3 regions of the Paenibacillus sp. FSL K6-3182 genome follow, and region 3 is predicted to be linked to each of the others. Evidence: riboswitches for the same ligand, from Rfam matches in the RefSeq annotation. Region 3 holds a riboswitch; each other region holds the start of a gene.
The links. A riboswitch is a leader RNA that binds a small molecule or an ion and turns the genes downstream of it on or off. The one in region 3 is predicted to bind cobalamin.
Positions count from the first base shown of each region.

Region 1: another riboswitch for cobalamin. It lies ahead of MHH56_RS10240 (DUF4430 domain-containing protein); the one in region 3 lies ahead of metE (5-methyltetrahydropteroyltriglutamate--homocysteine S-methyltransferase).
Region 2: another riboswitch for cobalamin. It lies ahead of MHH56_RS21510 (DUF4430 domain-containing protein); the one in region 3 lies ahead of metE (5-methyltetrahydropteroyltriglutamate--homocysteine S-methyltransferase).

Region 1 covers NZ_CP150265.1:2,385,427-2,387,692, reverse strand. Annotated here, with positions in the region: gene MHH56_RS10240 (DUF4430 domain-containing protein) at 1-899, opposite strand, end outside; cobalamin riboswitch at 1,069-1,271, opposite strand; gene MHH56_RS10235 (HAMP domain-containing methyl-accepting chemotaxis protein) at 1,419-2,266, opposite strand, start outside.
Region 2 covers NZ_CP150265.1:4,836,039-4,838,304, reverse strand. Annotated here, with positions in the region: gene MHH56_RS21515 (ABC transporter ATP-binding protein) at 1-584, shown strand, start outside; cobalamin riboswitch at 599-800, shown strand; gene MHH56_RS21510 (DUF4430 domain-containing protein) at 975-1,748, shown strand; gene MHH56_RS21505 (energy-coupling factor transporter transmembrane component T) at 1,741-2,266, shown strand, end outside.
Region 3 covers NZ_CP150265.1:1,872,000-1,874,265, forward strand. Annotated here, with positions in the region: gene kduD (2-dehydro-3-deoxy-D-gluconate 5-dehydrogenase KduD) at 1-542, shown strand, start outside; cobalamin riboswitch at 686-880, shown strand; gene metE (5-methyltetrahydropteroyltriglutamate--homocysteine S-methyltransferase) at 1,023-2,266, shown strand, end outside.

The DNA of each region.
Region 1 (2,266 bases), 510 kb from region 3:
AGCGCCTGCTCAGTCGCCATTCCATTAGATCCGCCGCTAAGAAGGTATTTAAATGATCCATCCTGAAGCTGGAATAAAGAGAAAGAATCAAGTACCGTTTTACCGTTCGCTGTCCAGACATCAGATAAAATATCCTCGCCAATAGCCGTTATTCCGGTCACTACAGTGGATAGACTATTCGAGTTATTGTCGCTAAACATAATATGTTCTTGGTTTAGCTTTATCGTTTGTAAATAACTTTTCACTCTTTCAATTGCCGCTTGAACAGCGCTGTCATCCTGATAATTTCCAAGTGCTAACAGGCCCATCCCTGACATATCTGGATCAGACTTCGTTCCGAAGTAAGCAAAGCCGCCATCAGCCAGTTGCTTGCTTAGTAAAAAATCTACTGCTTTTTTCTTAGCAGCTGCATCCCATTTTCCAACGTTGCTTCCTAGCTTTTCGCCAGTATCAAGGGCAAGCATTGCCCACATATGTTTGTTTGTTGAACCAATTGCTCCCGTGGCTGCATCTTGCTGCGATGCCAGCTCGGCATACAGATTACGATCTGTTTCCCACGCATGAGCAGGATCTTCACCCATAGCAAGCAGTCCGAATATGTAACGGATATGCTCAGTTCCTCCATTATCCGGTTTTAGTACCGGATTTGTAGGCTCCTGTGTCTCCCAGCTTGGCAGCTGCCAGTCGCCGTCGTTCAAATTTACGCCAGCGCCCCAAAGCGCTACAATTTCCACCCACGATGTCAAAGGCTTTTTCTTGTTTTTATAATACTCAACCGTCTTATCAATCATCTCATTCAATGAAGCATTCGCAGAATGATCTGCCGCTTTACCTACTTGTGGTGCAAATAAAGTAAACACCAATACAAAACTTAAAATAGCAGGCAAACTCTTTTTCATAAATCTTTTTAAATTAAGCAATGTTTTCTCTCCCTTTAATCATTTTTGGCAACAAAAAAACATCTTTCCGTTTGTGGAAAGATGTTTGGATAAACACGTGCGCATGGAAGCATAGGAATCCACCTATTGCAAAAGCACGAATAAACATCTCCCTCCCATCCTCGTGAGAAATATAGAGCGCTCCTATGGCAGGTCTCCTGGCTTCGCTTCATTGCATAGACGATCTCCTTCCCGTCATGATATGACAGTGGACAACATGATCATCTGCTCCGCGATACAGTGGCGGGACCGCGTCGGATTTTGACCGAACTTCCCTATTAAGCTGCTTGTGAATGATAGATTCACGGCAGCACCATATTAGCTATTCTATGAAATTGTAAGTGCTTGTTTTGTGAATTGTATCAAATTTGAAAGGATTAGACAAAGGTTCTGACCGTTTTTTTTCAACTTGTACAATTCTCTATTCGATTTCATGCGCATATGACTAGTATTTCATCATAAATCTACTTCAGCTACAAATTACTCAATTTTGAATCTCTTAATCGAGCGCTGAAGCTCCTCCGAAAGCTCATTTACAGATGAAGCAAGCTGCTGCGTTTCAGCTGCGAGCTGATTTTGCCGCTCAGTGTCCGCTGCCGATTGCGCAGCATGAGTGGAAGTATCCTTGGCTACCTGCGCCATCGATTCAACGGAAGCGCTCACTTCCTCACTGCCTGCTGCCATCTCCTCCGTTGAAGCAGATACATCTTCAATTTGTGAGGCAACAAGGCGGGATTCCTTCCATATCGTGTCAAAAGATACCTTCAGCTCCTGAACGATGAGTAATCCTTGTTCCATTTCTTGCTCTCCTGCAGTGACAGCGTCAACAGCATCGGCAGTCAAGGCTAGCACCTCATTAATCGTTTCTTCGATATGGCCCGCATGAGCCGAAGCCTGTTCAGCCAGTTTTCTTACTTCACTTGATACTACTGCAAATCCACGGCCATACTCCCCTGCATGTGCCGCTTCTATAGCAGCGTTTAGAGCGAGCAAATTCGTCTGATTTGCAATAGCAGCAATCGTGCCTGCCATCTCTTGGATTTCGGATGAGCGCTCATTAAGATGTCCGATCACTCTTGATATCGAAGCCGTTGCCGCGCCAAGCCGTTCCATTTGACCAACCGCATGATCCGATTTTTCATGACCCAGCTCCGCTGCTTGCAGCATGTCGTTCGACGCTTCCGACATTTGGCTCGAGGAGTGAGCAATCCTTCCTACGCTCGTCGCCATTTCCTCCATAGACCTTGCTGCCTCAACTGCTCCGTCCGCTTGATTTTCCGCGCCAATTGCCATCTCATTCACAGAGGAAGCAAGCTGCGAGGAGAGCT
Region 2 (2,266 bases), 3.0 Mb from region 3:
TGCAGAAGGGTGAAGTTGTTGGAGTGCTTGGTCAAAGCGGTTGCGGGAAAAGCACGCTGCTGCGGATTATTGCCGGGCTTGAGATTCCTGCCTCGGGACGTATTGCCGCTGGCGGCAGGGTTTTAGTAGATGATCAGCAGTTTATTCAGCCTGAGCAGCGCGGCATAGGCATGGTGTTTCAGGATTATGCATTGTTTCCTCATCTGACTGTCGGTCAAAATATATTATTTGGTTTACATCGATTATCAAGAAAAGATAGATTCAAACGGCTGGATGAAATGCTGGAGCTGATACAGTTAAATGAGTTCGTCAAGCGTTATCCGCATGAGCTTAGCGGAGGTCAGCAGCAGCGTGTTGCTTTTGCTCGTGCGCTTGCCCCGTCTCCCTTGATGCTGTTGATGGATGAGCCATTTAGCAGTTTGGATTCACACTTAAAGCAAAGCATTCGGGAGGAGCTGAAGCGATTGCTTCACAAAGCCCAAATTACTTGTATGTTCGTTACCCATGATCAAGAGGATGCAGCTGCTATTTGCGATCGAATCATTCAAATCCCGTATAGACAAACCCCAGCAATCCCGATATGATTGATTAAATAATCGCATAATTGAATAGAGAAGGTGCAAACAAAAGCATGCTTTTGTTTGCTTAATAGGGAAGTCCGGTTCAATGCCGGCGCGGTCCCGCCACTGTATGTGAAGAGTGATTCTCTGCAAATGCCACTGTCCGATTCAAGGATGGGAAGGTGTGAGAATCGCGTTGACGCACGAGCCAGGAAACCTGCCTTTTTTATTTTGTTTCTCATTCTTCGGGGGTAAAGAATGTGGAGGCGTAATCGTTTTGCAGGACGCATCATATATTTTAGTTATATACGGTTGCTATTCTTACATTCGACATGCAGATCCCCTAATAGAAGGGGGTCTTTTTTTATTGTTAAGGTTTGTGTGAATGAGACAAAAAGGAGTAGAAAAGAGACGATGGCAAAGATCTGCAAGAAATGGTTACCAAGCTTAATCATCCTATGGCTGTTTATTGGTTTATTAGCTGGCTGTGCCAGTCCGGCACAAAGCGTTAATTCCAATACCAATCAAGTGCAAACCAGCAACGAAGGGCAAGTGGGAAAAGAAGCGGAGAAAGCCGCTGATGAGCAGCCAACGAGTACTTCAGCATCAGAAACGGCGGAGGCAACGCAGTTGCCTAGCGAAGCTAAAGATCAAGATAACGGGAAGGCAACCGACAACGCTGGCGGTAAGCAAGCAACGCCTTCCCCGAAGCCGAAGCAGACAAATGAGCCAAAACTGGATGATCCAAAAACGAAGCCTACTGCTTCTGCGAAACCAACCAAAACAGACAGTGCGGCTACTGCGAAGCCCGTCACGCCTGTTGCAACGCCGAATCCTGTGCAGACGGTTACGATTTCAATTGTCGCGGACAAAGATACGGGAACGGTGCTTGCACCAACAGCCGTAGAGTTCAAGAAGGACGATACCGTTCTAGATGTATTGAAGAAAATTACGAGAAAAAACAAAATACAAATGGAATACAGAGGTGTTAAAGGCGGTGCTTATATCGAAGGCATCGATAATATTTACGAATTCGATCTGGGTGCGAAGAGCGGCTGGATGTACCGAGTAAACGGTGAGTTCCCTAACAAGGGCGCCGGGGTTTACAAGGTTAATGAAGATGATGTTATTGAATGGTTGTACACGACTGATCTTGGCGAGGATATAGGAGCAAAATTCGATGAATAGTGCGTTCGGTTCGGTACATCCGGTTACGAGCTTCAGTTATTATGCAGGAGTCATTACATTCGGCATGCTCTTATTTCATCCTGTTTTCTTATTGACGTCACTTGCTGCGATTACGGTAATTATTGTCATTCATGGCGAAGGGAAGCGGCTGCTTAAGCTGCTTCCTTATTATGTTCTAATGGGCGGTTTGGTTGCTGTTCTTAACCCGCTGTTTTCTCATCGCGGGCGGCATATTTTATTTTATTTTATGGATCAGCCGATCACGTTGGAAGCTATTTTATATGGTGTGACGATGATGCTCTCTTTATTGTGCATTTTATTAGCCTTTGTATCGTTTCAGCAGATTGTTACGACGGAGAAATGGATGTATTTATTTTCACGAGTCGCTCCGCGAACTGCACTGCTAACCTCGATGTCGATTCGGTTCGTACCGCTTTTCTTGCGGAGACTGGATCAAATTACTACGGTTCAACGAATAAAAGGGGTTTCGATTCTTGAAGGCAACTTGAAAAAACGGA
Region 3 (2,266 bases):
CTGGAATTGTTGATCGTACAGTTGAAGAACTGGGACGCATCGATATTTTGGTCAACAACGCGGGTATCATTCGCCGCACGCCCGCTGCAGAGCATAGCTACGAGGACTGGCAGGATGTACTCGATGTTAACTTGAATTCTGTATTTCTCCTTTCCCAGCTGGCCGGGAAACATATGATTGAACAGGGCTCAGGGAAAATTATTAACATTGCGTCGATGTTAACCTTCCAAGGCGGAATTAATGTTCCGGGTTATACGTCCAGCAAACATGCCGTTGCCGGTCTTACCAAAGCGCTTGCTAGCGAATGGGCAGCTAAAGGCTTGCAGGTAAATGCGATAGCCCCAGGCTACATGAGTACAGACAACACCGAAGCGCTTCGCGAGGATCCTGTTCGCAGCGCTCAAATTTTGCAGCGCATACCAGCGGGACGCTGGGGTACATCGCAGGATTTGATTGGACCAGCGGTATTCCTAGCCTCTTCAGCTTCTGATTATATGAACGGCCATATCTTGGCTGTTGATGGCGGTTGGCTGGTTAGGTAATTATATAAAAACCAATAAGGCTTTCCTTTTGCAGCGCAGGCTGCTTAGAGGAGAGTCTTTTTTTGATATTATAATGATTTCCATTGTATGGTTATTATTTTGCGTGTATAGTTATTCGTGATCCTAAAAAATGCGATCAACAACTGAAATAAGTGGAAATAGGTGCTCTTGCTGTATAGCTTGAGCTTAAAAGGGAAGTCCGGTGCAAAACCGACGCGGTCCCGCCACTGTAACAGAGGAGTCTAAGCGCTAACGCCACTGATCTTAACCGGTTGGGAAGGCAAGCTTACGATGATGATTCTAGAGCCAGGAGACCTGCCTATTTGAACGACACTGATTTTACCTACGGGAGATAGGGAGGTGTTAAGACAGAACCGCTGTTTATTAAAACGCCGGGCGTCTTTACCTTTGCTTCTTTAAGGTAACGACGCTCTTTTTTGTGCTTTTATTTCATAATAATTACATTTATTAGGAGGAAATATGAACGTGAGCAAGCTGCAAAACAGTGTACTTGGATATCCGCGTATCGGCGAAAATCGGGAATGGAAAAAAGCGCTTGAAGCTTTTTGGAAAGGTGATTTGGACGAAACGGTATTCCTTCAAACCCTTGAAAGTATTCGTCTTAACAACTTGAAGCTGCAAAAGGATAAAGGAATTTCTTTAATCCCTGTTAATGATTTTACGTTATATGATCAAATGCTGGATACTGCAGCGATGTTTGGCCTTGTGCCAGATCGTTTTTCCTATGATGGAGGTCCTGTTCCCGTACAGACCTACTACGCAATGGCGAGAGGGACACAGGAAGCACAAGCCTGCGAGATGACCAAATGGTTTAATACCAACTATCACTATATCGTGCCAGAACTTGCGGATGCAGCTCCGGTACTGACGGAAAACCGTCCGCTGATTGCGTACCGCGAAGCCAAAGAAAAGCTTGGTATTGAAGGTAAACCTGTCATTATCGGTCTATACACCTTCCTCAAGCTGTCGAAGGGCTACGATGCCAAGCAGCTTCCGCAGCTCATTGAGCAGTTTATACCGCTTTATGCTCAGCTGCTTAAGGAGCTTGAGCAAGAAGGCGTACAATGGGTGCAAATCGATGAGCCCATCCTTGTTACCTCTATTTCTGAGGAAGAGATGCAATGGGTTGAATCGATTTATGCAAGGCTGAACCAAGCAGCGCCAGCGCTTAACATAATGCTTCAAACGTATTTTGAGGCAGTTGAGCATTATGAAGCTGTAGTTGCTCTCCCGGTACAAGCGATCGGTTTGGATTTCGTTCATGGTTTGGAGCAAAACTTGAAGTCGCTTGAGCAATTTGGTTATCCGAAGGATAAGCTCGCTGGTATCGGACTTGTAGACGGACGCAACATTTGGCGCTCAGACTATAAGCAAAAGCTCGAATTGCTGCAAAGGATTTCGGCATACATTCCAGCTGAGCGCACGATCGTTCAATCGTCATGCAGCCTGCTGCATGTGCCGGTAACGGCAAAAAACGAAACCAATCTGCCAGTAGAGCTGCGTGAGGCGCTTGCATTCGCGGAAGAAAAGCTGGATGAAATTGTGTGGCTAAGTGAAACAGCGACAGTAAATGAGGCGGACATCTCAGAACTGCGCAAGCTTGAGCTTAAGCTTAACGGCGAGCGGATTCATCATTTATCCATTTCTCCTGCCCGCAATCGTCAAGCTGCTGATGCAGCAGCGGTTGCGGCGCATCCTTCAAC